DNA from 3 places in the Moritella sp. 5 genome. Region 3 is predicted to be linked to each of the others. Evidence: riboswitches for the same ligand, from Rfam matches in the RefSeq annotation. Region 3 holds a riboswitch; each other region holds the start of a gene.

Region 1 (10,613 bases), 1.4 Mb from region 3:
TGACCATTAAAACGGTAATGCCATGTTCTTTATTCAGCTTGGTAATCAAGCGTAACATTTCTTGACGTAATGCAGGGTCGAGCGCGCTAAAAGGCTCATCTAACAGTAATAACGGCTGTTTGCGGGCAAGACAGCGGGCAATACCAACACGTTGACGTTGACCACCACTTAAATCTGCAGGTAGGCGATCAAGTAACTCTGTTATTTCCACTTGCTGTGCCGCGGTTGAAAGCGCGGTTTGTTGCGCGGTATTTAACTTCATGCTTGGTGCTAAACCAATGGCAATATTTTGTTTAACGGTTAAATGGTTAAACAAATTATGCTCTTGAAATAACGTGGTTATCGGTCGCTGGGCAGGTGCTTTTGTTAATATCGAGTTTTGTTGAAAACGGATATCTCCAGACAAAGGCTGATTAAAACCGGCAATAAGGTTTAGCAGAGTCGATTTACCTGAACCACTTGCGCCGAGTATCGCTAAGGTTTCGCCTCGATTAACCGTTAAATCAAAGTGCATCGGCATTTGTTCATAAGCAAAGGTAATATTGTTTACTTGCAATAAAACATTATCGACCTGTAATAATACATTTGTATTAGCGTTACTTAGGTGAGTGGTCTTAGGCATTTTTGCCTCCAATAATACGTTCGAACAGATAGAAAATAACACCGCAAAGGGTTAATAAGAAAATAGCAGTAACAGCGGCTGCATCGAGTTGGTAGCTGCCTAACTGACGATAGAGCATCAAAGGCAAGGTTTGCATATCTTGACTACCAAATAATGCAATCACACTTAAATCACCCAGTGACAATACACACGCCAGTCCTAATCCCATCGCGATCGGTTTACGTAATAATGGCCATTCGATAATACGTAAACGTTGCAGGCGTGATAAGCCTAAGCTAACCGCCAGTTTGTCATATGCAGCAAAGCTATCTTGGATAGGTTGGTTCAATACACGGAGTAAGTAAGGTAGTGACATCAGCGCATTGACGAGGATCACCAACCAAGCGGCAATGCTAAATACATCGACATAGGGGCGTAATAATAAGAACAAGCCCGTACCGAGTACTAGAGCGGGTACTACTAAAATAATCGCACCAATATTTTCGATGCCATACGCGAATGCCATTAGCTTAAAGCGCACTTTTAATATGCGCGTCGAGAATAAAATCGAGCAGGCAAGTAACAAACTTAATAAGCCCGAGCTCAGGGCTATTTGTAGTGAGATACCTGTGGCTTGCCACAACATAGGGTCGCTAAGAACGGTGAGAGTGCCGCTGTTGATACCACTGCTAAAAATAGCCAACATTGGGGGGGCTAACAGACAGCTGGCTAAGATAAAGCTTATCGCATCACAGACTTTACTGCTTAGCGTGTGGCAATCGGGGCGACGAAAATAATTTCCTGATGGCGCAGACATAGGTTGTGACTTTAAAAATACCGCGCTAAAGACCATTAACGCCACGGTGATCGCGACTTGAATGAGCGCCAAGGCTACAGCTTGCTCGATATCAAACTCAAATTTTAACGCTTGGTAGATAGCCACTTCTAAAGTGGCATAGTCAGGACCACCACCGAGTGACATCACAATCGCGAAACTCGTAAAGCACAGCATGAAAATAAGACTGATTAACGAGGGTAATTGTTGTTTTATCTTTGGCCATTCTAAGGTGATAAAGATATGCCGAGATTGTAAATTGAGTTGACTGGCTAAACGCCAAGATTCACTGGGGATCGAGTCTAATGTTTGTAGTAAAATACGCGTGGCTAACGGTACATTAAAAAATAAATGAGCAAGAAGAATACCGATTAAGCCATAAATATAATGGCCTGTTTCTATGTTAAAAAGCCCGAGTAGTTGATTAACCCAACCGCTTTTACCGTGCACAGCAATAATGCCAAAAATGGCAATGATAATAGGCAGTACCAGTGATAAGTTAAACAGTTTGATAATCATCTGTTTACCTGCGAACTCTCGACGTGAGAACGCGCGTGCTAACGGGATTGCCAAACCAATACTCAAGCAGGTTGATAAGGCGGCTTGGTATAAACTAAAGCTAATAACATGCTGGGTATACGAGTCTGTAAGGACGCTGCGAAAGTCTAATTCCGCTTGTGAAAAATTAAGTAGGGCAGTAAAGCTACCACCCACCAGAAGTAAAATGATGCTGATGGCGAGCACTGCGCTACACCACCAGTATTTATGCGAATTCGTGATCATAGTTTTTGATTAATTGTTTACTAATTATGGACTAATTATTGCGTAACAGCATTACGCCATTCCTTCACCCAAGATTTACGGGATTGAGCTACTTCTTCTGGTGTGAACTCTAAGGTTTTTGCTGGCGTAATTAATTGGTCGAACTCACTTGGTAGTGCCGCCGCTTGTTTCGCTGGTAGCATCCAGTTACCTGTTGCAATCACATCTTGGAACGCTGGAGTGAGTACAAATGCCATGAATTTATCGGCTAACTCAGGATTCGGGGCATCTTTTAGACGGGCAACCACTTCAGTCTGTTGATAATGACCTTCACTGAATTCAGCGGCTTTATATTTGAATTCTTTCTCTGCAACCATGTGGTATGCCGGTGACGTTGTATAGCTTAATACCATGTCTGCTTCGCCTTTTAAGAACATGCCGTAAGCTTGGCTCCAGCCTTTCGTAATTGTTACCGTTTTAGCAGCTAGTTGTTGCCATGCTTGTGGTGCTTTATCACCATAAACAGCTTTTACCCATAACATAAAGCCAAGACCTGGTGTGCTGGTACGTGGATCTTGATAGATAATGCTCAGATCTTTACGTTTCACTAATTCAGCTAAACTCGCTGGTGGGTTGGTCAGTTTCTCACTGTCGTAGATAAATGCAAAGTGACCATAGTCGAATGGAATAAAGTACTTATTCGTCCATTCGTTTGGCAGTGATAATGTGCTGGTATCTTGTTGATGTGGTGCAAGCAGTTTGGTTTTTTCTGCTTCAGCCATCAGGTTGTTGTCTAAGCCTAATAATACATCTGCTTTGGTGTATTTACCTTCCAGTTTAACACGATTAAGAATGCTAACACCGTCTTCTAATGCGACTAAGTTCAGTTCGCAATTACATTCCGCTTCAAATGCGGATTTTACTTTTGGACCTGGGCCCCAATCGGATGCAAATGAATCGTAGGTATAAACATTTAATACTGGCTTTTCAGCTGCGTGAGCTATTTGTAATGATAGCGAAGGTAATAGCAGGGCTGTGCAAAGTGCTAGTTTTTTGATCGTGTGCTTCACGTGTTCTCCTAGAATGTGAAGCATAGAACTTATGACTCAATTGGTCGAATCTCATTCCTATGCCAGCATTATCTGGTTCAAGTTAATACGGGTGTTATCTCAGCCACAATGACTTTTTCAATGAAAAGTCTGGTAGCACCCCGATGAGTGAACGCACATTGTATTTTTATTTAGGTTAAAGAGCCAGAGACAATAATTATATTGGCTTATATTTTATCATCTTTGACGAAAAACACTGTCCTTTAGGGCGGTGATGTAAATCATTATTGCGTATAAATACAGATTCTACCCAAATACTTGAACAACACCCTTATACCGATCAATGAACCTGATAATTTAACTGATTTTAAATCCGCATTGGTTCGTCTTATACGCAGTCGTTCTAAACATTGGGAAGTCATGCCAGAATTTGTGGTCGCTCACTTCTTTGAGTGCGTATGAGGTTCTTGGGTGTAGGTGATAAGCCGTATGTATTTACTAATATGAAAAAGGAAATTGGCTTGCAGCAGATCATCGACTTTATTGTCGATAAAGGCATGTTGGACTGCTAGCTGACTTTTATAATCAAATAGTTACTTTGATCGCATTATTGTTGTTATATAACGCCGAGTTAATAAATGATGACTATACTGAAAACAAGACAAAAAAATTCATAGTTTTGGATTATTTATAACTTGAGAACATTTATAAACTATAGCAATAAGAGGGATATTGATGTGCTAAAAGCTAACTTGGAACGACGTAGTTATCACCGGATGCTAATCGACTCACCGGTTCAGGTAACGGATAAAGAAAAGAATGTTACCGCTATCTGTCGTGATTTAAGCGCCAGTGGAATGTCGTTAGATGTACCTGAAAGCTATTTTTCATTAAATGATAGCGTCAGTATTTTTCTACCGACTGGCGATTCACGTGTTCCGCCTCTACAGGCTGAAGCGAAGGTAACACGGGTTGATAGTGACGGAGATGTTTATCAAATAGGTGTTGAATTTACCAGTTTGACTTAGTCATCTTTATTTATATTTGAGTTATAAATAAAGCCAGATAACATGATAATCCAATAAAAAGGCCGATGGTGACTATCACTATCGGCCTTGTTCGTTATAACCATTTACCTTATAAAAAAAGTATAATGTTTATGACTAATTTGAGCTACTATATTAAATATTAAATATTAAATATTAAATATTAAATATTAAGCACTAACTTTAGCGGCAATTAAGTCACCCATTTGTGCCGTGTTCTGTACTGGTTTAGTATTCGCATCACTGTGCAGATCGCCTGTCGCATAACCTTCTTCTAATACAAATGAAACCGCTTGCTCGATAGCTTGTGCTGCTTCTTCTTGTTTTAGTGAGTAACGTAACATCATTGCTGCAGATAAGATTTGTGCGATTGGATTCGCAATCCCTTTACCTGCGATATCGGGTGCAGAACCGCCTGCTGGCTCATACAGACCAAAGTCAGAATCGTTCATACTTGCTGACGGTAACATGCCCATAGACCCTGTGATCATTGCACATTCGTCCGAGATGATATCACCGAATAAGTTGCCACAAAGCAGTACATCAAATTGCGATGGATCTTTGATCAACTGCATCGCTGCGTTATCGACATAGATATGCTCTAGTTCGACTTCTGGGTAATCTTGTGCAACTTCAAGTACCACTTTACGCCACAGAACAGATGTTGCTAATACGTTGGCTTTATCTACAGAGGTTACTTTATTGCCACGTAATTTAGCGGCTTCAAATGCGATACGAGCAATACGTTCAACTTCCGCACGGCTATATAACATAGTATCAAAACCAGTTTCATCGGCGCCTTCGCCTTTGTTACCTTTTGGTAGACCAAAGTAGATGCCGCCAGTTAATTCACGTACTACAACTACGTCAAAACCATTATTTGAAATATCTGCGCGTAGCGGCGAGAATTTTTCTAGACCTGCATAAATTTTTGCTGGGCGTAGATTACAAAATAGTTTGAAGTGACCACGTAATGGTAATAGTGCACCACGTTCTGGTTGCTCTTGTGGTGGTAATCCTTCCCATTTTGGACCACCGACAGAGCCGAATAAGATAGCATCTGAATTTTCACACGCTGTGAGTGTGCTTGCTGGTAATGGGGTGCCGTGGTTATCGATAGCAATCCCACCAACGTCATTAAAATCATACGTTAGTTCTAAATTAAACTTACTTTGCACAGCAGCAAGTACTTTAATTGCTTCCTCCATTACTTCTGGACCGATACCGTCACCTGGTAATACAGCAATATTGTGTTTTGTTACAGTCATCCTTAGCCGCCTTCTCTATATTATTGATTTTGTTTTTTTTAGTTTCTGTTGTTCTACCGCGTTTGAGCGATGGATATTATTCATTACGTGGATATAAGCCAGTGCCGAAGATTCAATGATATCTGTGGCTAAACCGATGCCGTGGAATTTACGGCCTTCATAGGTTGCTACAATATCGACTTGACCCAGTGCATCTTTACCTTCACCCTTTGCGGTAATGTGGTAATCGGCGATATCGATATCGAAACCTGAAATACGGCTTAAACATTTATAAACTGCGTCAACCGGACCATTACCAATCGCAGCTTCAGTATTTGTACAAGACTTATCCGTTGTTTCTTGTTGTGAGATCAAGCTAATCGTAGCGGTTGCTTTCACACCAGAACCGGACTGAACACTAAGATAATCTAATTTAAAGTGTTCTTCATCTTCGTGCAAATTATTAAAGAAGATTAACGCTTCAAGATCATAATCGAATACTTGGCCTTTTTTATCTGCCAGTTGCAAAAAGCTTTCGTACAGTTCATCAAGATTATAATCATTGTCGGTATAGCCAAGCTCTGCCATACGATGTTTGATCACATGACGACCTGAACGAGAGGTTAGGTTCAACTTGTTTTGCGTTAGACCAATGCTTTCTGGGGTAATAATCTCATAGGTATTTTTTGCTTTTAACACGCCATCTTGGTGAATACCTGATGAGTGAGAAAATGCATTGGCACCAACAATTGCTTTATTAGCCTGTACTGGCATGTTGCAGAGTTGACTGACTAATTGGCTGGTACGGTAAATTTCTTGCGGGTTAATATTGGTGGTCTTACCTAATAAATCTCGGCGTGTTTGCAAGATCATTGCAATTTCTTCTAATGAACAGTTACCTGCTCGTTCACCAATACCATTGACCGTGCACTCGATTTGACGTGCGCCTTGTTCAACCGCTGCAATTGAGTTCGCTACAGAGAGACCCAAATCATCGTGACAATGTACCGAGATCACAGCTTGATCAATATTCGGGACTCGATTGAATAAATTAGTTATGATGCCGCCGAATTGCGATGGCACAGTATAACCAACAGTATCGGGGATATTAATCGTCGTTGCACCAGCTTTAATCGCTTCTTCAACCATTCGACATAGGTTATCGATAGGGGTTCGGCCTGCATCTTCGCAAGAAAACTCTACGTCATCGGTGTAGCGACGCGCATGTTTAATGGCGTGGCGACCCATTTCTAGCACATCATCAAAACTACGTTTTAGTTTGCTTTTTACATGAATATCAGATGTTGAAATGAAGGTATGAATACGAAAGTCTTTCGCAACAGAAAGCGCTTGGCCAGCAGCATCAATGTCTTTTTCTAATGCACGAGAGAGGGCACAAACACGGCTGTTTTTAATATTACGTGCGATCGTCTGCACGGACTCAAAATCACCAGGTGATGAAATTGGAAAACCAACTTCCATTACATCAACACCTAAACGTTCAAGTGCAAAGGCTATTTGTAATTTTTCTTTTACGGTTAAGCTCGCTGATAATGCTTGCTCTCCATCCCTTAAGGTCGTATCAAAAATAATAACCTGGTTTGACATTATGAATCCTTCAATTGCCGTTATATAAAAGAGTATTTCTGCGCCGCGTATTATTAGGTTGCGATAAATAGCCATCTATATATAAATTAATTTTATGTCTTAATCTTTACAGGCTTGGCCGTTTTTTGTCAATTAATTTATATACAGGCTGGCCTCTGAGGCTTCACCTTTATGAAGTAGGAATATTAGACCTTTTCTTGATCTATGCCACACTTAAAATAGGTTTTTGATCATGAGGTGGGATATGTTATTTAAAAATGAACAAGGTGAGATGGTTGAGCTTGCAGATGACCTAACACTAAAAGAGTTAACGGATATGGGGATCGATATTTCCTTAGTGGAAAGAGCGAGTGACGAACCATTAGATAGCTGGTCACATCTAGCGAGTCATTAGGTATATTTATGGCAGAAAATGTTATAAATTTCGGCGATATGAGCCGATTTTAATTAAAATGACGCTATTGTTGGATTTTTTAGTGCTAAATAGGATATAAAATATTCATTTATTTTACAAATGACATTTTACAAGCTACCCTCTCGGGCTTACAACTGTAAGCCGAGTTCGTTTGCGCCCGAATTAACATGAGAAATAGACATGAGTCAGCATTTCGTAAATCAGATCCTTGCAAGGATTGAGAAGTATCAAGATAAAACTGCCCTGAAAAGTAAAACTAAAACAGGCTGGGATCGCATTAGCTGGAAGCAGATGGGCGAGCGTATTGAAGGACTTGCAAATAACTTGCTTAACCGTGGACTTAAAGTTCAGGATAACGTTGGTATTTGGTCAAATAATTTACCTGAATGGACAATTGCAGATCTAGCTTTACAACAGTGTCGCGCTGTTTCTGTACCACTTTATCCAAGTAGTACGTCATCACAAGCAGAATACATTATTAATGACGCTAAGATGACTTGTATGTTTATTGGCGATAAGGCCGAGTTAAAGCTTGCGCTACCATTACTGGATAAGTGTGAATCTCTGCAGTCGCTTATTGTTTTTTCTTCAACTGTCACTTTACCCGATGATCCCCGCGTGGTTGCCTATGCCGACATGCTGGCGTTCACCCCTGGTAGTTCATCATCCATAGCATTAGATCATCGTATTGAGAATGCAAAAAACGATGATCTTGTTACGTTAATTTATACATCAGGTACCACTGGTGAGCCGAAAGGTGTGATGCTTGATTATGCCAACATTCAAGCTGCGTTGGCAGTTAATGAGCCGGAAACACGTTTAGAAGAAGATGATATTTCATTGGCATTCTTACCGTTAAGTCATGTGTTTGAACGTATTTGGACGTTTAACGCATTATTCTGGGGAGCTGAAAATACGTATCTTAAAGATCCAGCTAGAATCCAAAAAGGCTTAACGGATACCCAGCCTACAGTGATGTGTGCGGTACCTCGTTTGTATGAAAAAATTCATACTACGATGATGAATAAAGTTGAAAATGCCCCCGCTGCACGTAAAAAATTATTTCATTGGGCTGTGGTTATTGGTAAGAAGCGCTTTGCAGCACAACAAGCGGGTACGTTTGTATCACCGTTATTGAAATTACAGCATGCAATTGCCGATAAATTAGTATTCACTAAATTACGCGCAGTATTTGGTGGTAAGGTACGTTTCTTCCCTTGTTCAGGGGCAAAACTTGATGATGAAGTTAATTTATTCTTCCAAGCAATCGGTATTCATCTTAAATACGGTTATGGAATGACAGAAACGGTTGCTACAGTGAGCTGTTATTCCAAAGACTTTAAATTAGGCTCTATCGGGTCGATTTTACCAGGCATTGAAGTGAAATTGGGTCATGAAAATGAAATTTTGATAAAAAGTCCGACGGTAATGCGCGGTTACTTTAATAAACCAGAAGAAACAGCAAAAACATTTGATGGCGAATGGTTAAAAACAGGTGATGCAGGCGCTATTGATGAAAATGGCTACTTATATATTACAGACCGTTTGAAAGACTTAATGAAAACTGAATGCGGTAAATATATCGCCCCTCAGTTAATTGAAGGTACGTTAGGTCGTGACCGGTTCATTGAGCAAGTGGCCGTATTTGCTGATGCAAGAAAATATGCATCTGCGTTGATTGTACCTGCCCAAGAAGCGATTGAAGAGCACGCTAAAACGCTTAATTTGAAATATGAATCCTATGTTGAATTACTCAAGCATACCAAGATTGTCGAGTTACTTGATGAACGTGTTAAAGAGATGCAGAAAGAGCTGGCTAAGTTTGAGCAAGTGAAGAAATTTAAGTTGATGGCGTCACCTTTTACTAATGAAAAGGGGGAGCTAACACCAACACTTAAATTAAAACGTAAAGTTATTCAGGAGCGTTATAGTAGTTTGATTGAAAGTATGTATAGCACTGTTAAAAAAGGAAAAAATGTAAAGCCTTAAGTGTTTACATTTCTCATGCTAAATCCCGTTGTACATTTTTAGTTGCTCACAACGGGAGTACTATTTTGGCTCACATTTATTACTGAGTAATATTTATTGCTCTAACTCTTTCGACTATTTCTTGCTAAGCCTCGTCAATTATTCACGCCATTGCTATTTATCTAGACTAATATTAACTCAATATGGGTAAGCAGATTGGTAACAATGGATAGTGCTAATATGAACAGGCTTAATACCAGAAATTCTTCGCACCAATGGCGTAAAGTATTATTCATCGTAATTGTATTCGGTGGTTTACTTACGCTGTTTTCTTGTCTCTATATTTTAACGTTTTCCAGTGATACAGCCTGGTTTTTTTTATTAGAACTGTACCATGTGACTATGCGTATTCCGAGTTCACTTATTATTATCGCGTTTGTCAGTGTTATTAGTGTGGTGTGTGTCTATAAGCGGACTTTGCGGAAAGTAAATTTGGAATTACACAACCTACAAGGGCAACTTGTAGAGCTGGACCTATCGGTTTATTTAGATAGCGGAACTGGGTTAGCGAATCGATTTAAATTTTTAGAAAGACTCGATGCCAGTATGGCTAAAGGAAAAGGTAAGATTGCATTATGTATTCTGGATTTAGATGATCTTAAAAATATCAATGATACATTAGGCCATAAAGTGGGCGATCAAGTTATCGCAATCATAGCGCAACGTATTAAATTATCGTTAGATAACACACCACAACCTACTTTGTATAAGACCAATATTTTTCGTATTGGTGGCGATGAGTTTGCTATTCTCATCATGGGTATTTCAGAAGCCAATGATATCGCGCCTATCCTGAACAAATTGCTGAAAAATATTCGCCGAAAAATTGAATTGTCTGGTGAGAGTATCTCTATCGGTGTCAGTATTGGTGTCAGCATCAGTCCTGAACATGGTACTTGTAGCGATTCGTTATTGAAAAAAGCGGATATGGCAATGTATAAAGTAAAGGAGTCAGGAAAGCATGGTGTGGCCTTTTTCAAACCGGAATACATGCGAGAATTAGAGTATCGAGTAAACCTAGA
Region 2 (10,613 bases), 1.8 Mb from region 3:
AAAGCCAGAAACCATCAACTACCGTACCTTCAAACCTGAGCGTGACGGTTTATTCTGTGCGCGTATTTTCGGCCCAGTAAAAGATTACGAATGTCTTTGCGGAAAATATAAGCGTCTGAAGCACCGTGGTGTTATCTGTGAAAAATGTGGCGTAGAAGTAACGCAAACTAAAGTTCGTCGTGACCGTATGGGCCACATCGAATTAGCGTCTCCTGTTGCACACATTTGGTTCTTGAAATCATTACCATCTCGCATCGGTCTATTACTAGACATGACGCTACGTGATATCGAACGTATTCTTTACTTCGAATCATATGTTGTTATCGAACCAGGTATGACTTCGCTAGAACGTGGCATGATGCTGACTGAAGAGCAGTATCTTGACAACCTAGAAGAATGGGGTGATGAATTTGATGCGAAGATGGGTGCAGAAGCTGTACTTTCTTTGTTACAAGATCTAAACCTAAACCAAGACATCGAAGAAATGCGTGAAGAATTAGAGACTACAAACTCTGAAACTAAACGTAAGAAGATCACTAAACGTCTTAAACTAATGGAAGCATTCGCTGTATCTGGTAATAAACCAGAGTGGATGATCATGAACGTACTGCCGGTATTACCGCCAGATCTTCGTCCATTAGTACCACTAGATGGTGGCCGTTTCGCGACTTCTGATCTAAATGACCTTTATCGTCGTGTGATCAACCGTAACAACCGTCTAAAACGTCTATTAGATCTAGCTGCACCAGATATTATCGTACGTAACGAAAAACGTATGTTACAAGAATCTGTTGATGCACTATTAGATAATGGTCGTCGTGGTCGTGCGATTACAGGTTCTAACAAACGTCCTCTTAAATCTTTGGCTGATATGATCAAAGGTAAACAAGGTCGTTTCCGTCAGAATCTACTAGGTAAACGTGTAGATTACTCTGGTCGTTCTGTAATTACAGTAGGTCCAACGTTACGCTTACACCAATGTGGTCTACCTAAGAAAATGGCACTTGAGTTATTCAAGCCATTCATCTACGGTAAATTAGAATCACTTGGTTTTGCAACAACGATTAAAGCAGCTAAGAAAATGGTTGAACGCGAAGGCGCTGAAGTTTGGGATATCCTAGACGGCGTGATCCGCGAACATCCAGTAATGCTTAACCGTGCACCAACACTGCACAGACTTGGTATTCAAGCATTCGAACCTGTTCTAATTGAAGGTAAAGCGATTCAGTTACACCCATTAGTATGTTCTGCATACAACGCCGATTTCGATGGCGATCAGATGGCTGTACACGTACCGTTAACAATTGAAGCTCAATTGGAAGCGCGTACACTGATGATGTCTACGAATAACATTCTTTCACCTGCGAATGGTGAACCGGTTATCGTACCTTCTCAAGACGTTGTATTAGGTCTTTACTACATGACTCGTTCTGGCGTTGGTGCTAAGGGTGAGGGAATGGTACTAGGTAGCCCTGAAGAAGCTGAAAAGCTTTATCGCAGCCACCTTGTTGAGCTACATGCACGTGTTAAAGTACGTATTACTGAACATCTTAAAGATGAAAATACTGGTGAAGTTACAGTTCGCACTGAACTGAAAAACACAACAGTTGGTCGTGCGATTCTTTCTTTAGTAGCACCTAAGGGTCTACCATATGAATTAATCGATCCGATTAAAACTTTAACTGCTGAAGAAGAAGCTAAACTTGCAGCGAATCCAGCTAACTGGATCCTGAAAGTATCTAACGAAGCGTTAGGTAAAAAGCAGATTGGTAAGCTACTGAATGACTGTTACCGTCTATTAGGTCCGAAAGACACTGTTGTTTTCGCTGACCAAATAATGTACACCGGTTTCCATTATGCTGCGCTTTCTGGTGCATCAGTTGGTATCGATGACATGGTTATTCCGGATGCGAAGAAAACGCTAATTGAAGCGGCTGAACTAGAAGTAACTCAAATCCAAGAACAATTCCAGTCTGGTCTTGTTACTGCGGGTGAGCGTTACAATAAAGTGATTGATATTTGGGCTCGTGCCAATGAGCACATCTCAAAAGCAATGATGGATAACTTGTCTACAGAAACTAAAGCTAACTCTTTAGGTGATGCTGAGACACAGAAATCTTTCAACAGCATCTTTATGATGGCCGATTCTGGTGCACGTGGTAGTGCGGCACAGATTCGTCAGCTAGCTGGTATGCGTGGTCTGATGGCGAAACCAGATGGTTCGATCATCGAAACACCTATTACGGCTAACTTCCGTGAAGGTCTAAACGTACTTCAGTACTTCATCTCAACGCATGGTGCACGTAAAGGTCTAGCCGATACAGCACTTAAAACAGCAAACTCGGGTTACCTAACTCGTCGTCTTGTTGACGTTGCACAAGATCTTGTGATTAACGAGATTGATTGTGGTACTGAAAATGGTCTAATCATTACTCCTCATATTGAAGGTGGTGATGTTGTTGAACCACTACGCGATCGTGTTCTTGGTCGTGTTGTTGCTGAAGATGTTGTGAACCCAAGTACTGGTGAAGTGATATTGCCACGTAATACATTACTTGACGAAAAACTTTGTGATTTCTTAGAAGAGCACTCAGTTGATCAGATGAAAGTACGTTCTGTAATTACTTGTGACAATGACTTCGGTGTTTGTGCAGCTTGTTACGGTCGTGATTTAGCACGTGGTGTAATGGTTGGTCAAGGTGAAGCAGTTGGTGTTGTTGCAGCACAATCAATTGGTGAACCTGGTACACAGTTAACGATGCGTACATTCCACATTGGTGGTGCGGCATCGAGAGCCTCTGCTGAAAATAATATCCAAGTTAAAAACACGGGTACTATTAAGTTCCATAACGAGAAATTCGTTGAGAACGCAGATGGCAAACTGGTTATTACTTCACGTTCATCAGAAATTACGATTATTGATGAAAACGGTCGTACTAAAGAAAGCCATAAATTACCTTACGGTTCTGTTGTTGAATATAAAGATGGCGCAGCTGTTGAGTCTGGTAGCATTATTGCTAACTGGGACCCGCATACTCACCCAATCATCACTGAGGTGGCTGGTCAAATTAAGTTTGTTGACTTAATTGATAGTATTACGGTTACTAAGCAAACTGATGATCTAACTGGTCTATCTAGCACGGTAATTCTAGATCCTGCAGCACGTGTTGCCGCTGGTAAAGATTTACGTCCTATGGTTAAACTTGTTGATGCTGCAGGTAATGATTTATTCATTCCTGGTACAGAAGTTGTTGCACAATACTTCTTACCTGCAAACGCAATCGTTAACTTAGAAGATGGCGCATTAGTGACTATTGGTGAAGCGTTAGCGCGTATTCCTCAAGAAAGCTCGAAAACACGTGATATTACGGGTGGTCTACCACGCGTAGCGGATCTGTTTGAAGCTCGTCAGCCAAAAGATGCAGCTATCTTAGCGGAAATCTCAGGTACTATTAGTTTCGGTAAAGAAACTAAAGGTAAACGTCGTCTAGTTATCACACCTACTGATGGTGCTGAAGCTTACGAAGAGATGATCCCTAAATGGCGTCACTTGAACGTGTTCGAAGGTGAGAAGGTTGCTAAAGGTGAAGTTATCGCCGATGGTCCTGAATCAGCACACGATATTCTACGTCTACGTGGTATTAGCCATGTTGCAAACTATATCGCGAACGAAGTTCAAGAAGTATACCGTTTACAAGGCGTAAAGATTAACGATAAGCACATTGAAACTATCGTTCGTCAAATGCTACGTAAAGCTAACGTAATCTCTGCTGGTGATAGTAACTTCTTACCAGGTGAGCAAGCTGAAGTTTCACGTCTGAAAATTGCTAACCGTCAGCTAGAAGCTGAAGGCAAGCAACCAGCCGTGTTCCAACACATGCTTATGGGTATTACTAAAGCGTCTCTTGCAACTGAATCATTTATTTCAGCTGCATCGTTCCAAGAAACAACACGTGTTCTAACAGACGCTGCTGTTCATGGTAAGATTGATGACCTTCGTGGTCTGAAAGAGAACGTTATTGTTGGTCGTTTGATCCCTGCTGGTACAGGCTTCTCTTATCACCAAGAGCGTGCGAAAAAACGTGCTGGTAAAGTAGAAGAAGTAATGCAAGAAATCACGACTGATGAAGCTGAACAGAACTTAGCAAACCTACTAAATAACCTTTAATTGATTTGCTGAATGCAATTAAAGTCGTGTGTAAGTGATGACAGACCCACTGATTCACTTACGCATAGTTATTAGATAGTAAAGGCGCCCTTTTATAGGGCGCTTTTTTTTTGCTTGTTTTTTAACGCCATACCAGTCTATACTCCGATACATCTTGTCGGAGTGCTTTAGGGCTGAGACCATTTAATAATGGGATCCGTGGAACCTGATCAGGCTAATACCTGCGTGAGGAAACAAGAGTGATTAATATGAATATTATTCGTATCATTGTAAGTTAGCCATAGGGACATCAGGCCGCTTACTATTACACCTACGATCAATATATCTATATCACTACTCTCCATACTCAACGACAAGCAATCATCTTATTAGAAAGGAATGAGTGCTATGTCTACCAATATAAATCAAAGCAATAATACCAAAAAACCAACGCGTCGTGAAAACCGTGAAAATGCCCAAGAGTTTATTAATAATCTCAGTTGCGAACCGTTTCCTAATTCAGAAAAATTTCATCTAACAGGTAGCCGTGACGATATTCAAGTGGCGATGCGTAAAATCAATCTGGATGAGACGTTAGTCGCAGGCAGTAAAGACGATCCGGTTTATGAGCAAAATGAATCGATCCCAGTTTATGATACATCAGGTCCCTATACTGATCCGGCAATTGAAATAAACGTACACCAAGGTTTACCGAAGTTAAGACAAAAATGGATCGCAGAACGTAACGATATTGAAGCATTAGAAATCGTTACTTCGCACTTTGCCCAGCAGCGTCTTGCTGATGATGGTATTGATCATATTCGCTTTGAGCATTTACCAAAGCCATTGAAAGCCATTGATGGTCAAAACGTTACTCAGATGCACTATGCCCGTAAAGGCATGATCACGCCAGAAATGGAATACATCGCGATTCGTGAAAACATGGGCCGTGAATTGATCCGCAACGAGCTGTTATTAAAACAACATGCGGGTAATGATTTTGGTGCCAGCATACCGGAAAAAATCACTCCTGAATTTGTCCGTGATGAAGTGGCCCGTGGTCGTGCGATCATCCCTGCCAACATCAATCATCCAGAATCTGAGCCGATGATCATCGGTCGTAACTTTCTTGTAAAAGTAAACGCCAACATTGGTAATTCGTCAGTCACATCATCGATTGAAGAAGAAGTCGAGAAGCTAGTATGGGCGACACGCTGGGGTGCTGACACGGTAATGGACTTATCCACAGGCCGTAATATTCATGAAACGCGTGAGTGGATCCTCCGTAATTCACCTGTGCCAATCGGTACTGTGCCGATCTATCAGGCTCTAGAGAAGGTAAATGGGATCGCCGAGGATCTTACTTGGGAAGTATTCCGCGATACCTTGATCGAACAAGCTGAGCAGGGTGTTGACTACTTTACTATTCATGCTGGCGTACTGCTTCGTTATGTACCAATGACGGCAAAACGCCTTACCGGGATCGTGTCACGTGGTGGTTCGATCATGGCTAAATGGTGTTTGACGCATCATAAAGAAAACTTTGCTTATGACCATTTCGAAGAAATCTGTGCGATTTGTAAAGCTTACGATGTTTCTCTGTCATTAGGTGATGGCATGCGTCCGGGTTGTGCGGCTGATGCGAATGATGAAGCCCAATTTGCTGAATTAGCAACTTTAGGTGAGTTAACGAAAGTTGCGTGGGAGCAAGACGTACAAGTTATTATCGAAGGCCCAGGTCATATCCCAATGCACATGATTAAAGAGAATGTTGAAAAGCAGCTCGATATTTGTCATGAAGCGCCTTTCTATACTTTAGGTCCACTGACAACCGATATCTCACCGGGCTATGATCATTTTACTTCGGGTATTGGTGCTGCTCAAATCGGTTGGTACGGGTGTGCAATGTTGTGTTACGTGACACCAAAAGAACATTTAGGCCTACCGAACAAAGAAGACGTTAAGCAAGGCATGATCACCTACAAAATCTCTGCACATGCGGCTGATTTAGCGAAAGGTTTCCCAGGTGCTCAAATCCGTGACAATGCGATGTCTAAAGCCCGTTTTGAATTCCGTTGGAATGATCAATTCAACCTAGCATTAGACCCTGATACTGCACGTGCCTATCACGATGAAAATATCCCACAAGAATCCGGTAAAGTTGCGCATTTCTGCTCTATGTGTGGACCAAAATTCTGTTCAATGAAGATCTCACAAGATGTCCGCGATTACACTGCTAAACAAGAACAAATCAGTATTCAATTACTCGATGAAGTTGTTGTGATTGATGCCGAAGAGGGGATGAAGCAGATGTCTGAAGAATTTAAAAAGCACGGTGCCGAATTATATCTGCCACCAACACATGATGCGGTAAATGGTCGTGTGACTGAATCTATAACTGATAAAGTGGAATAATTATTTAATGACTCAAGCCATTATTTGGACTATCGCGAGCTTTACTGCTCGCGATAATGTTGCGACTAAAATTGATATTAATACGATTAATACGATTAATGCGTTGGGTGGAGGTGGTTATCATGTATCGACGACACTATTATCTGATGCGGATTTTTCTGCTGAGTTAGCGATATTGACTGCTGCACCGGTAGCGTCTGCCATTAAAGTCGGTGTGATAGCGACAGCCTCACATGTAGAGATCTTAGCTGATTTTTTACAGGGGTATAAGCAAAAATATCCAGAACTAACCGTTATCTATGAGCCGTTATCAATTTCATTATCTGATATGGCAAAGACTGAATCAGCAGGCAACGTGCTAATAAATGTGATTAAAATACGCTTATTACCAATCGTGGATGTATTGATCTTACCGCAAGAGCAAGGCGGAACAGATGCTGCTGTGTTATTTGGTGCGACGAAACAAGCGATCAACTCGTTACTGAACCTCGGCGTAGAAGGTGTTTGTGCGAAAGGGATTGCTGTTAATAATAAGCAGCAATCTATCGTCCTCGATGTTTATATTGATGGACAACGTGAAATCTTATTATCGTCACCAAACGCGATATTAACTCCATCAAGTAAAGATGAAAACAGTGGTGTTTTTTCTTCAGCATTGGCAACTGTGATCGCCCAAGATTATCCGGTAGATGATGCATTAGTGGTAGCCAGAGCCTACTTGAACCAAACTTCTGATGGTTGGCCTACCGATCGCAGTGATTTCCCACAGGTCGTCTTACCGAATACGGAATTAGGCGATCAGCTTGGCTTAGTTCTACAAATGCAATTAGCTTATGATTTTGCACCTTGTGATACCAACCGCCTTGGGCTATATCCGGTGGTGGATACGATCGAATGGTTAGATAAAGTATTACAACAAGGGGTTAAAACCCTGCAATTACGTATTAAAGATAAAGCCCCAGCCGAAGTGGTTGATGATATTAAAGCTGCTGTGGCATTAGGCCGCCAATACCAAGCGCGTTTATTTATCAATGATTACTGGCAATTAGCTATTGAGCATGGTGCTTATGGCGTTCATTTAGGTCAAGAAGATATGCTTATTGCCGATTTTGTTGCGATAAAAAATGCGGGTTTAAAACTGGGTTTAAGCACACATGGTTATTATGAAATATTACGTGCACATCAAATAAAACCGAGTTATATCGCCCTTGGTCATATCTATCCTACGGTCACTAAAGACATGCCTTCAAAGCCACAAGGATTACAGCGTTTACAGCGTTATGCTGATTTAATGCAAGACTATCCTTTGGTCGCTATTGGCGGTATTAGCATAGAGAGAGCGCCACAAGTGGCTGCGACAGGTGTGGGGAGTGTCGCTGTCGTCACAGCGATAACTCGCGCTGACGATTATAAACAAGCCATTGCCGACTTACTGATTATCGCTGAACCGCAATCATCCTTAACCAGTGTGAGTCGTTAATATGACCGGATTAAGTGATCAGGAATATATGCGTTATAGCGCGCATTTACTGCTTAGTGATATCGGTGAGCAGGGACAATTAGCACTGCGTAATGCCAAAGTATTGATTGTCGGTGTAGGTGGCCTTGGCGCACCTGTTGCTCTGTATTTAGCTTCTGCTGGTGTTGGCCATTTATATTTAGCGGATGATGATCATGTTGAGCTAAGTAATCTACAACGGCAGATTATTTTCACTCAACAGCAGTTAAAGCAGATGAAGGTAAGCGCGGCAAAAGCCTCGTTAGCACAGCTTAATCCACATATAAGTGTCACGGCAATCGCACAAAGAGTAACCCTCGATAGTGCGAATCATCAAATGGTAGATATGCTTGCCCAAATTGATTTAGTCATTGATTGCAGCGATAACATGCTGACTAGGCAAGCGATAAACAAGATCTGTGTAACCCAAAAACTACCGTTAATAGTGGGCGCTGGTATTCGTATGGAAGGGCAGTTGATCTCGTTTAACGCACAGCAAACTGATTCGGCGTGTTATCACTGTTTATATCCTTTTGAAGAAACAGCTGAAACGAATAATTGCAGTACCTCGGGAGTACTCGGCCCCTTGGTTGGTGTTATTGGTTCTTTGCAAGCATTGGAAGCAATTAAATATTTAACCAGCATGCCGCTGTCTTCACTAAATAGGTTAATGCGTTTTGATGGTAAAACCTTGCAATGGCAGTACCTCTCTGTCACTAAAAATCCCGACTGTTCTGTGTGTGCAGGTCGCTAATACCAATACGAAATATAAGTGCTGAATATAAATAGTAAAACTAAGCAGTTAATTAAATAACCTCATGCCTGAATATTTGGATGTGAGGGACAGGGAGAGAAGATGAAATTAATCATTAACGATGAAATAAATAACCTAGCAGTGACGACTATTACGTCATTATTGACGGTATTAGAACAGCCAGAAAAAGGCATTGCGGTAGCGGTGAACCAAGCCATTATTACACGTCAAAAATGGGATGATTTTGAGTTGTCAGAAAATGATCGAGTGACTTTATTTCAAGCTATTGCAGGAGGCTAAATGTCAGTAACAACTTTAAACCCAGCATTCTTATTACCAAGTGATGAGCTTGTCATTGCCGATAAAACCTTTTCATCACGGTTATTTACCGGTACGGGGAAATTTAGCGATCAAAAAATAATGGCTGCTGCCTTGATTGCATCTCAATCCCAGTTAGTGACTATGGCATTAAAACGCATTGATTTAGCTAATCAAGATGATGATATTCTTAAGCCTTTGATTGCCGCTGGTATGAACTTATTACCCAATACGTCTGGTGCGCGTGATGCCAAAGAAGCGGTATATGCTGCACAATTAGCACGTGAAGCATTGCAAACGAATTGGATTAAATTAGAAATTCATCCAGACCCAAAATATTTACTACCAGATCCAATTGAAACTTTAAAGGCCACAGAACAGTTAGCGCGTGATGGTTTCCATGTGTTGCCATACATTCATGCCGACCCGGTATTGTGTAAACGTCTGGAAGCTGTGGGTACTGCTGCAGTCATGCCGTTAGGTGCACCGATTGGTTCAAACAAAGGTATTCGTACTGCAGAGTTCTTAGAGATTATTATTGAGCAATCGACAGTCCCTGTGATTGTTGATGCTGGTATTGGCGCGCCATCACATGCGGCGTTAGCCATGGAAATGGGCGCGGATGCGGTATTGGTTAATACTGCGATTGCGGTGGCTAAAGATCCAGTGGCGATGAGTCAAGCATTTGCGTTAGCTGTGCAAGCAGGTCGGCAAGCTTATTTAGCTGGATTAGGTCGCCAAGCACAGACTGCGGTTGCTTCTAGTCCATTAACAGCATTTTTAGATCTGTAATAACGCCAACTTAAGGTATAAATATGAGCTTTTACGAGCAATTACAAAAATTAGATTGGGATGATATTCGCTTATCCATTTATGCCAAAACAGCGGCAGATGTTGAGCGTGCATTATCGAAGTCTCGACTCGATCTGGATGACTTTCAAGCCTTAATTTCACCTGCGGCAGAACCTTATTTAGAGCAGATGGCACAGCATAGTGTACAGTTAACACGACAACGTTTTGGTAATACTATCCAATTCTATGTGCCGTTATACCTTTCTAATATGTGCTCTAATATTTGTACCTATTGTGGCTTCTCGATGCATAACAAAATTCGTCGTACCACGCTGGATATGAAGCAGTTAAACAGTGAAGCGCGAGCGATTAAAAAAATGGGTTTTGATCATTTGTTATTAGTGGCAGGTGAGTCGGAACGTAAAGTGGGTATGCCGTATTTTCGTCAGGTATTTAATGAATTGAAATCGCAGTTCTCGCATTTATCCTTGGAAGTGCAGCCGCTAGAACAAGCCGATTATGAAGAACTAAAAGAATTGGGGTTAGATTCAGTATTAGTGTATCAAGAAACCTATCATCCCCGGACGTATGCCGAACACCATATCAAAGGTAAGAAGTCTGATTTTAAATATCGAATTGAAACCCCAGACAGGTTAGGCAAAGCTGGTATTCATAAAATGGGGCTAGGT
Region 3 (10,613 bases):
GAATAAGGGTTTTTGCTTTATGGTGTCCGCATTAAAAGCATCATCGTTATCACCAAAGAAGGTTATGCTGGGAAGAAAATCGATCGTTGTAAGCTGTGGGTCCAAGAAGCTCTCACCAAACCCGAAAGTAATGAGGCTACCTAACTGCAGAGAATAACGGTTACTGCCTAAGTTAGCGGACTGTTCCTCGTCGTACTCGCCGGTGGGTAAGGTCAGTCTAGCGAGACCTCCTAAGGCAAAGGATGGCTTATACTGACTGTAATTCTCAAGCGTTAGTGGAGGTAAATTGTAGAGGCCTGCAGTGAATAGCAATTTATTTTTGTGATCTATAATACCACGCCAAAATACCCCAAAAGTAATCATATGTAAGAGCATTTGATAAATTTTAACTGAGTAATCACCCTACCACTTCAGTTCAATAATATTGTTGTATTTTTAAACGTATCAGTAACAACTTATTTAATTTTAGTTGTTGATTACAAAATAAAAGTCAGCCTACAATAGAGCTAACTTTAATTAATTTGATACTTGTGATATGAAAAAAAACACCTGGTTGCCAGTTGCTTCACACCCAGAACTCTTAGTTGGGCAATATATAGTGCCTAACTTTGTTTCTAATTCTGTGGCTATTCAAGTTAATGATAATGAATTTATTCTAGTCAGCCCTGGAGCATCTCTGCTAGAGAATTGGCCGAAAGAGTGGCGCAAACCTGATACAAAAATACATATTATCATGCCTAATGCTTGGCACTTTATGGGCGTATCTGCGTGGCAAGCCGCCTTTCATAATCATACGCTATACGCCAGTGAATTAGCGAAAGCTAAACTCATTGCGAAAAAAGCATTCTCAGAAAATCAGGATATTGTTGCTTTACAGCAAAAACAACCACCGTTACCAGAATGTTACCAACTTTTATTTCCACCTGGACACCGCGCTGGTGATGTTTGGTTAAAAAAACAAACCTCAGATGATACGAGTACTTGGATCACTTGTGACAGTTTCTTAAATTATGAACGACTCTCTAATCAGCCTATTGCCCGTACTTTACAAAAAATATTAGGCGCGGCACCAGGGTTGAAGATGAGTCAGGTTGTTAAATGGTTAATTATTAATAATAAGCAAGCTTTTAAAACATGGTCTTTAAATCAATTGGAGCAAGATAATCCCACGACACTCATCCCTTCACATGGTGAATTGACGCAAGATGATCAGTTAAAAGATATAATTAAAAGTGTGATTACATCTAGCCTATAAAACATAGCAACGATAGCTAACTTAAGTAAATAACTTAGATAACGGGTACTCGCATGATAGTCGTCGCAAGAAACAGTTGCGCGACTATCGCTTATAATCGCACAGACAACTTACGTTATGAATCCCTTGTCATCAATGAGCAAAGATCTCTTGCGGCATTTTTGGGGGATGTTGCATGACAAATCGCAGATACTAACGCAACACCATCCACATTTGTGGCGATAATAGCATCAAGATTGGCAGCATTAATACCTCCTATCGCCACAATAGGGAAAGAACTTTGAGCAACTGCCTTAGCCAGTCCTTCAATGCCCCATTCTTTCTTAATATTGGTTTTTGTTGGCGTAGCAAAAATTGCACTCAAGCCTAAGTAGTCCACAGGCAATGACTCTGCTTCAATAAGTTGTTGTTCATTTTCAATCGACAGACCAAGTAATTTAGTTTTACCTATCAATCGACGCGCTGTTGCTGCTGGCATATCCGATTGGCCAAGGTGTACGCCATCAGCATCAATAGCCAACGCAACATCGACTCTATCGTTAATGATCAATGGCACGCCTGTCCCTTGCAAGATAGCCTTCACTGCCTGCGCTCTTTCGATAAAACGGCGCACATCCCCCTGCTTTTCTCGTATTTGTACCATGCTCACGCCACCAGCAACGGCTTCATTAACCACATAAGTCAATGTAGCAAGATCTTGTTTATCATCAGTAACTAAATATAAACGGTATGGATTCATGTTGTCTCACGATAATTTCAAGCGTTGAATCAGTGTATCTTCATCCAATTGATACAAGGCATCCAATAAATTAAGTTGTAAGCTACCAGGACCTTTTGATTGTTCTGCGGCAATTTCACCGACCACACCGAAGATCGCGGTAGCCGCTAATCCAGTTTCTTCGCCTACCGCGGCAAAGGCACCGGTAAGCGCGCTCAATGAACAACCCATACCGGTGACATACGGCATCATTGCATGGCCATTTTGCAACTGAACTTGCCCCTCTGCTGTGATCACAAAATCAATCGCACCAGAAATAACAACACTGCACTGATAAGTGTTAACCAAATAACGCGCAGCACCAATCGCCGTATCGCTGCTATCCAGCGCATCAACGCCTTTGTTCTGGCCTTTTTCGCCAGCCAGCGCGATGATTTCAGACGCATTACCACGAATGATTAACTTATTCGCGGCTTGCGCTATTTGACGTGATGTTTCGGTTCGCAATGCACTAGCACCGCATCCGACAGGATCAAGTACCACCACCTTGTTATTTATATTTGCCTGCTCAACCGCAAACACCATACGCGGTGTCCACTGGCTATCTAAAGTGCCAATATTGATAACGAGCGCACCAGCAAAAGACATCATTTCAGCCATTTCTTCACGGGAATGCGCCATGATTGGCGACGCACCAATCGCAAGCAATACATTTGCGGTATTATTCATCACCACATAGTTAGTAATATTCACCACCAGTGGTTTTTGCTCACGCAGTGCATTTAACGCGGTCACAATCATATTGATATTTAAACCTAATGGTTGATTCATGCTTTGCCCTCAGAGATGATGTCTAATCCTTGCTGCCAAAAAGCAATTTCCATTCGTGTCGCGGTTCTAAATACTGTGATCAAGTCTCGCCCACGCTGACTGTGCAAATCAATTTCAGCTAATAACACATCGATGTGTTCCATACCTCGAAGGGCCCCTTGCTGAAATTCATCACCACTATAGAGTGTGATCCAGTCTTTAAATTGATTGTCTTCCAGCTTGGTATTTTCATCTGCAATAAGGTTGCGTCCTATTTCTGCATAACCAAAAGAACAAGGCGCTAACGCTACGTATAAATCAACAATATCTCCTTTCATACCGGCATCCAGTACATAGCGTGTATAGGCGACAGTACCAAAATCTTCGTCTTCCGCTTCCAAGTCAGATTCAGTCATACCCCAGTGACTACAATAGCTCACGTGGTGGCTAATTTCTGAACTCAGTAATCCATTCACACTAGGCAGTGCTTGACGCATATCAGCTAACGTGTTCGCTTTGTAAATAGCCAACGCATAAGCGCGCGCATACTGTTTTAGAAACAAAAAATCTTGCTTTAGGTAATGCAAGTAACATGGTTGTGCTAACGTGCCTTTTGCCAATTGTTGAACAAAAGTATGTTTGGTGTATGCATCCCAATCTTGACGACAGGCATTGATTAAATCTTGATGATTCATATAACAACTCATTAATTTATTTTTATTGATTAAAAAAAAGAATTACAACCGATTACAGCACAGGTACATAATCTTTTGCTTTCGGTAAAGACTTGATGATATTTTGCGAATACATGAATTGAGCATAATCATCATAACGCTTCAGATCGATCGCTGAAGGACGCATAGCAAAACGTGTCAAAGTATCGTTCCAAGCGCGTTTATTAAGCTCATTATTTAATGTGTCTGGTGCGTACGCCGCAAACTCTTTCCACGCTTGCTGCGGATGATTAACAATATAAGTCGTCGCTTGCTCTATGGCCTTATTAAATCCAGTAATCGCTGCTTTGTCATAGGTATTTGCATTCGCAACAAAGATCAGCTCGTCATAGGCTGGTACACCGTGCTCTTCAGGGAAAAATGCCTTTGCTTTAAAACCTTCAAGGGCAAGTTGATTCCCTTCAAAGTTACGAAATCCACCCCAGATTGCATCAACCCGACCAGATGCCAGTGAAGAAGAAAGCGCCCACCCTACATTAATAATTTTAACATCGTCATAGCTCACGCCACCTGTTTTCAGCATAGTCCCTATCGTTGCTTCTTCATTACCGGAAAACGCTATACCAATTGTTTTACCCTTAAAATCAGACAAGTCATTGATCTTTTTATTGTCTAATACCATCAAGGTATTTAAAGGTGTCGCAATCAAGGTTCCCGACCGGATCAATGGTAAACCAGCAGCGACATTAATCGTCAAATTAGGCTGATAAGAGATCGCTAAATCGACCTTCTTCGCTGCAACCAGTTTTGGTGGCATACTTGGATCAGCAGGCTCTTGAATGTCAACATTAAGACCTTGAGCTTTAAAATAACCACGCTCTTTCGCAATAACGACAGGGCCATGGTTCGGATTCACGAACCAATCCAGCATCAGGGTCAGCTTTTTCGTTTCTGCATGAGCAAAGTCAGGTAACAGAGTCGCAGTAAGCGCCAAAGCACTAAAAATAATATTTTTTTTCATTAAACATCCTTAAATTCCGATCAAACTTCCCAAGGGATCAGTTTTTTTAACAATTTATCTGCCACAAAATAAAGCGTGATAGACAAGGCTGACAATATAAATAACGCGGCAAACATTTCATCTATCATCATGCGTGCATTTGCCTGCAACATAAGATAACCCAAGCCTTCACTTGACCCGACCCATTCTCCCGCTACTGCACCAATTGGCGCAATAACGACCGCCACACGGATCCCCGAAGCAAGCGTTGGTAAAGCCGCTGGAAATTGAATATGACGCAACATTTGCCACTTGGTCGCGCCCATTGTTTTTGCCAGATCAAGATAACCAACGGGAGTATTTCGTAAACCGTCGTAACAACAGGTGGTAACAGGAAAAAAGATGATCAACGCCGCCATCACGATTTTGGATGAGATACCGTAACCTAACCACAACATCAATATCGGTGCGATAGCGAACACGGGAATGGCTTGGCTGGCAATCAAAATAGGCAATAACCAACGTTTAACTGGATTGAACAGCAGCATTTGTAGTGCGAATAACAACCCCATCGTTAAACCGAACAGTAAACCAAGTACGATCTCTTGCGCGGTGACCCAACCGTGTTTAAGTAAGACAGTGTGTCTTTGAAGCAATCTTTCGAATACATCCACAGGGCTGGGTAAAATGAATGAGGGCATCTCAAAGATAATCACGACAGCTTGCCACAAGCCGATAATCACCGCAGCGCTAATCACCATGCGAACCAGTGGGTTAACTACACGTGGTTTACTTTTCACCTTGCATGGTATTAAATCTGCTTGGACTGTATTAACTTGGATTGCGTCTACCTGATTTAAATCACTCATAATCTTGATCCAAGCGAGCCATAATGGTGCGCTGAAGTTCAGCACACTCTGCATCAAAATCACGAGGCGTCACTGAGGCGGGAACGAGCAACGATTCTGCATAAGCAGGCTTTCCTTGCATAATATAAAGTCGGTTTGCTAAGCGAATAGCTTCTTGTGGATCGTGGGTGATAAATACCACCGTTTTATTTTGCAGTAATTGGTAAGCAAGGTTTTGCAGGCGATAGCGTGTTACTGCATCTAACGCAGAGAATGGTTCATCCATTAATACGATGGGTTTGTCTTGCATGAGCGTTCTCGCCAGCGCCACGCGCTGACGCATGCCTCCGGATAGTTGCTGCGGCAAGTAATTTGATTTATCCGCCAGCCCCACTTTTTGTAATAACGAGTGCGCTTTATCAAACTGAATGTGTGTTTTCTTTGTTTGATAATCCGCACCGCCAAATTGAGTGCTTAACATAACGTTATCTAACACCGACAACCAAGGCATCAACAGATCTTGCTGCGCCATATAAGCAATATTATCCTTGATGTCACATTGAGGTTGCGTGGAGAGTTCACCAGCCCAATCCACTTTATCGTCAAGCAAGTTAGCAAGGTAGCGCAGTAAAGAGCTTTTACCACAACCACTTCGCCCCAAAATACATGTCCACTGCCCTGCGGGAATATGCATATCAAGTCCAGCTACAGTCACTTCAGTACTGTCGTGATAACGCAGGTAGCCACCTGATATATCGATACTGACAGCATTTTTGTTGGCAGATATAGCCAATGTATTAGCAGACATTAGCGTGACCACTGAAGAAATGATTTACCGGTCCATGACCTTTACCTATCTCTAATTCATCGGCATGCGCAATGGCCTGTGAGATATACTGTTTACCCAGTTGCACAGCCCGCAACAGATCATGACCTTGTGCCAGATAGGATGCGATAGCCGAAGATAACGTGCAACCAGTGCCATGAGTATTACGCGTGTTGATACGTTTTGCTGTTAAGTGGTGGACATCTTCGGGGAAAATGAGCAGATCGTTACTGTTTTCATCTTGTTCTAAGTGACCACCTTTGAGTAGTACTGTTTTTGCACCCAGTTGCCGAAGGCCAGTGATCATGGTGATCATGTCTGCTTCGCTGCTCGGTATTTCACTACCAATAAGCGCAGCACCTTCAGGTAAGTTTGGCGTAATGATATCGGCAAGCGGCAGTAATTCCGCTTTGAGCGTGCTGATCGCAGATTCTTGTATCAATAAGTCGCCACTGGTCGCGACCATGACGGGATCGACAACTAGAAATGCAGGTTGATACTGTTTTATTTTGGCCGCGACTATTTTGATGATGTCATCATCGGCCAGCATACCGACTTTAACTGCAACGATATTCAGATCAGTAAAAACAGCATCAAGTTGTTTTTCGACATGTTCAAGGGGTATTGGGAAAATGGCTGACACGCCGAGGGTATTTTGAGCAGTAATTGCGGTGATCACTGAGCAGGCATAACTGCCCGTTGCAGACATCGCTTTAATGTCGGCTTGAATACCAGCGCCGCCACCACTATCGGAGCCCGCGATCGTGAGTACGATAGGTGTAAATGAAACTTGGTTTTTATTTATTGCGGTAATGTTTGACATAAAGTTCCTAAGGCTAACGTATAGGAACTTTATCGAGCTAAAATTTTATGACACTTGGCGGATCAAATCATACAAAGCAAGACTTACTAGTTCCCTACGCCAGTATTAACTGAATCAGGTTCAACGGGTCTTGCAAAATGCAATCTCAGCCTAAAAGGCCCCCCGACTATATATGCGCACATAATAACAAGTTTTATTAAAAGAGCAACTTAACAATGCTAATTACCTTTAATGTAGTTAGTTTGCTTAGTCATTGAGCATGACTGCATTATTTTCTGGTGAGGTTCTCAACCAAGGCGATTTAATGTTCTCGTTGCCAACTTTAGTTAGCTGAAAAAGTAGATTGGGTCGCAGTTATGATTCTAAACTTTTTGATAAAAATTTCATGAAATTTACATCACTTAGCTGATTAGGATGAATGATGTTTATATCTTAGATAATCCTGAAAGCTTGCCACTTTGTGTCAAAAGGTGTCACAACTTTGACATTAGCGATCTTTAAATGATCGTCGAGATCCTTTACTGGCAAGGCTTGAGCTATAGTAGCGTGTCCATCGTTGTGTCAAAAACGTGAAAAAATTGCGAAAACGCGGTAGGCGAAGAGGAGTGAATTTACCGGTAGTTTAGCCGTAAGATTTAATCTCACACTCCCCAGGAGGAGTTCAAATCAAATGGTGGAATAAACCTCACATCTTAAGCTTCCTTAGAACTGGCCTAAAATAAACACTGTATATAACACCATTTGTAAATATAGTTCCAATCTCTGCAAGTGCTGGTATCACCGGTTTCGAAAGTCCTGCAGTTGAATATAGCTAACTTACGTGCATCTTAGACGAAATTATTATCAAGTACCCGAGCTCCACTTTCATTGATAAAGCCTGTAGTGATTCAACGGAAGGTGCTGGTATTTTTGATGGTGATTTATTGATTGTTGATAGGCATGTTTCGCCCAGACTAGCGTAATAAACCCATTGTGGTTTTGTCTAATAATGACGGGTGTATCGTTGCCGCAAGCAGACAAACAAAAAAAGCCGGTGGGACTGAATAATGCATTAGACCTTGCAGAATTCCCTAGCGGGTTTAGCGCCCAAAGAGTTCAATATTGAAGTTGAACGCACAATACGAGAACTCAATGGGCTACCTTGTAAAAATTGGAATACAGCCAGGGCTGATAAAAAACAAATTTACTCTACACGCAGTGTCAGTGAACGAATTACAGAACTCAGTACACTACAGCAAGCTTGCACTCAGAACAATTTATGATCTGATAATAAATTGTTCTGAGCTAATGATGAGTAACGATGTTATTAATTGTAAAGATGCTATTCCATTTTCTTGCGCTTATCTATTTCTTCAAAATGGGTATCCGCAAAAGGTGTTTTAGATGACTCGCCAATACCATCAAACAGCTTCACCACATCCGTTGTACCACTAGGAGATCTTATCACCCAACCATTTGGATCAATGCCTTTTTTCGGTGTGCAGTCCATCCGGTGTTTATAGCAACCCTTAGTATAAAACACCCTCACCCTAGGGCCATCAACAATAGCCTGCATAGAGCCATAATCCTTATCAAGATTTTGATAATAATTATCCATGAGCTTCATTTTGGCTTCCGCATCCTTGGGGATATCCATCGAAATGCGGTGGTAGGACTCAAATGGATAGTCCCACCCTTTAACCCAAAGCCCTTCAACATGAGCAGGAGCATCCATGCGACCACCGGATGAGGCTTTACCAGGATAAGTGCCGATAGCCCCCATAGAAAAGCTTACAGCGCCACCAGATACAGTTGTTACAACCATGTTAGACACCCAATGTGCACCTGAAGTACTGCCATTGTTATAACCAACTTTTGCTGAATAAGGCTCTGGTGTGCAGCCCAATATTGATGATGCCAATAACAATAAAAGACCAAATTTACCTTTCTTCATTACTAAATACCTGACGTTGTGGGTTATCGTTATTATCACGTGTAATTTAGTTCGATTTCGCGTAGCGTCATATGTGAATGGTGAAGCATGCAACAGGCTTGCGCTCAGAACATTTTATAACCTGGTAATAAATTGCTCTGAGCTAATGATGAGTAGGAAAGTCATTAATGGTAACAAATCATTCCACTTTTTTGAGCCTCTGTTTTTTGAGCCTCTCTCTCTCAGCAAAGCGGGTGTTAGGAAAAGGTGTTTTAGATGACTCACCAATACCATCAAACAGCTTCACCACATCAGTTGTACCACTAGGAGATTTTATTACCCAACCATTCGGGTCAATACTTTGTTTGGGCGTACAATCATCAAATTTAGAAAAACAATTTTTAGTATAAAACACCCTCACCCGAGGACCATCGACAATGACCTGCATAGAGCCATAATCCTTATCAAGATTCTGATAATAATTATCCATAAGCTTCATTTTTGCTTCCGCATCCTTGGGTATATCCATCGATATGCGGTGGTAGGATATTAACCCACTGCTTGGAGTTGGGTTCCCTTTCGCCCAATCACCCTCAATATGCGTGGGCGGCCACATTCGGCCACCGGTTGAAGCCTTACCTGGATAGGTGCCAACAGAGCCCATCGAAAAATCAACGCCTCCCACCACCATTCTTGAAACGATATGTCGCCCCGTTGTACTGCCATTATTGTAACCGACTTTTACTGAGTAAGGCTCCGATGTACAGCCAAACATTGATGATGCCAATAACAGTAAAAGACCAAATTTACCTTTTTTCATTACTAAATACCTGACGTTTTGGGTTGTCGTCATCATCCCGTGTAATGCCATTTATCATGGCTTCCATCGGTGACCAATACCCTGGATTAATTACCGTATCATGGGGGCGGTGTATGTAACTCTCTAACAACTGCGTCTCTTCCTTCTTCCAATGAGACGCAGATATCTCACCAAGCTTCTTAACTCTTATACTTTCCCATAATGATTCCGCTATATTACCTTTCTCTTCATAATCAAGAAGTGGTAATAAGTTATCTTTATCCCATGCAATACCGTGCGCTTCACCTTGTTGCATCATACGCTTAAAAGTCAAACCAGATAAGGCATTGCTAATCGGGATGAAATGATAATAGTACAGTGTATTATTATCTAATTTAACTTCGCCATGAACTTCTTTACACGCTTCTTCCCAAACCACACGCTCTTCCTTTAACCTTACCCTCAGCCAACTTGCAAAGTGCCTCGAATCCCCGTGAAACTCTCGTTCATTATACTCATGAGTTTTAATCAGCTTACGATTATAGGTTGAATTAACAGGTTGATTTAGTCGCTCAGGTAAATCGGTACGCCCATACTGATTTTTCGATGGGTAACCACCACCAATATCCGTGTGACAACCAGGGAATACTTCCTGAGAGAAGATGCCATCGGTAAATGCTTTCATTTCACCACCGCCATCCAATGCCGTCAGCGGGAATTTATCTCGATATTCATGGCTCGCACAAATTTGGAACACAGCTTTAGCCGCATCCTCCTTAAGCCCCAACTCGAAGTTACCCTCATCATCATTACCCGCCCAATAGAACGAACCAACCGTATCAAATAATCCAACAAAACGCACAGAGACACGGCGGGTCTCATCTTTCTGGTAGAAATCCTTGTAGACATTATCAAACATAGGGTGCGATTCATTCCCCAATAAATTTG

Evidence for each region. A riboswitch is a leader RNA that binds a small molecule or an ion and turns the genes downstream of it on or off. The one in region 3 is predicted to bind thiamine pyrophosphate.
Region 1: linked by a shared signal. The riboswitch ahead of thiB (thiamine ABC transporter substrate binding subunit) and the one ahead of thiD (bifunctional hydroxymethylpyrimidine kinase/phosphomethylpyrimidine kinase) in region 3 are both predicted to bind thiamine pyrophosphate.
Region 2: linked by a shared signal. The riboswitch ahead of thiC (phosphomethylpyrimidine synthase ThiC) and the one ahead of thiD (bifunctional hydroxymethylpyrimidine kinase/phosphomethylpyrimidine kinase) in region 3 are both predicted to bind thiamine pyrophosphate.

The regions. Positions count from the first base shown of each region.
Region 1 covers NZ_CP056122.1:4,330,646-4,341,258, reverse strand. Annotated here, with positions in the region: gene thiQ (thiamine ABC transporter ATP-binding protein) at 1-622, opposite strand, end outside; gene thiP (thiamine/thiamine pyrophosphate ABC transporter permease) at 615-2,219, opposite strand; gene thiB (thiamine ABC transporter substrate binding subunit) at 2,255-3,268, opposite strand; TPP riboswitch at 3,307-3,421, opposite strand; gene HWV01_RS19300 (PilZ domain-containing protein) at 3,985-4,275, shown strand; gene leuB (3-isopropylmalate dehydrogenase) at 4,464-5,561, opposite strand; gene leuA (2-isopropylmalate synthase) at 5,577-7,148, opposite strand; gene HWV01_RS19285 (2-isopropylmalate synthase) at 7,393-7,542, shown strand; gene HWV01_RS19280 (long-chain fatty acid--CoA ligase) at 7,744-9,552, shown strand; gene HWV01_RS19275 (bifunctional diguanylate cyclase/phosphodiesterase) at 9,772-10,613, shown strand, end outside.
Region 2 covers NZ_CP056122.1:4,694,762-4,705,374, reverse strand. Annotated here, with positions in the region: gene rpoC (DNA-directed RNA polymerase subunit beta') at 1-4,168, shown strand, start outside; TPP riboswitch at 4,317-4,418, shown strand; gene thiC (phosphomethylpyrimidine synthase ThiC) at 4,556-6,562, shown strand; gene thiE (thiamine phosphate synthase) at 6,570-8,042, shown strand; gene HWV01_RS20990 (HesA/MoeB/ThiF family protein) at 8,044-8,814, shown strand; gene thiS (sulfur carrier protein ThiS) at 8,917-9,114, shown strand; gene HWV01_RS20980 (thiazole synthase) at 9,115-9,924, shown strand; gene thiH (2-iminoacetate synthase ThiH) at 9,948-10,613, shown strand, end outside.
Region 3 covers NZ_CP056122.1:2,908,523-2,919,135, forward strand. Annotated here, with positions in the region: gene HWV01_RS12925 (transporter) at 1-375, opposite strand, end outside; gene HWV01_RS12930 (hypothetical protein) at 536-1,255, shown strand; gene thiE (thiamine phosphate synthase) at 1,371-1,994, opposite strand; gene thiM (hydroxyethylthiazole kinase) at 2,001-2,804, opposite strand; gene tenA (thiaminase II) at 2,801-3,478, opposite strand; gene HWV01_RS12950 (ABC transporter substrate-binding protein) at 3,531-4,478, opposite strand; gene HWV01_RS12955 (ABC transporter permease) at 4,499-5,326, opposite strand; gene HWV01_RS12960 (ABC transporter ATP-binding protein) at 5,319-6,113, opposite strand; gene thiD (bifunctional hydroxymethylpyrimidine kinase/phosphomethylpyrimidine kinase) at 6,103-6,954, opposite strand; TPP riboswitch at 7,029-7,129, opposite strand; partial or broken gene HWV01_RS22395 (S24 family peptidase) at 7,686-7,907, shown strand; partial or broken gene HWV01_RS22400 (DNA polymerase V subunit UmuC) at 8,003-8,207, shown strand; gene HWV01_RS12970 (hypothetical protein) at 8,276-8,887, opposite strand; gene HWV01_RS12975 (hypothetical protein) at 9,066-9,686, opposite strand; gene HWV01_RS12980 (phospholipase effector Tle1 domain-containing protein) at 9,673-10,613, opposite strand, start outside.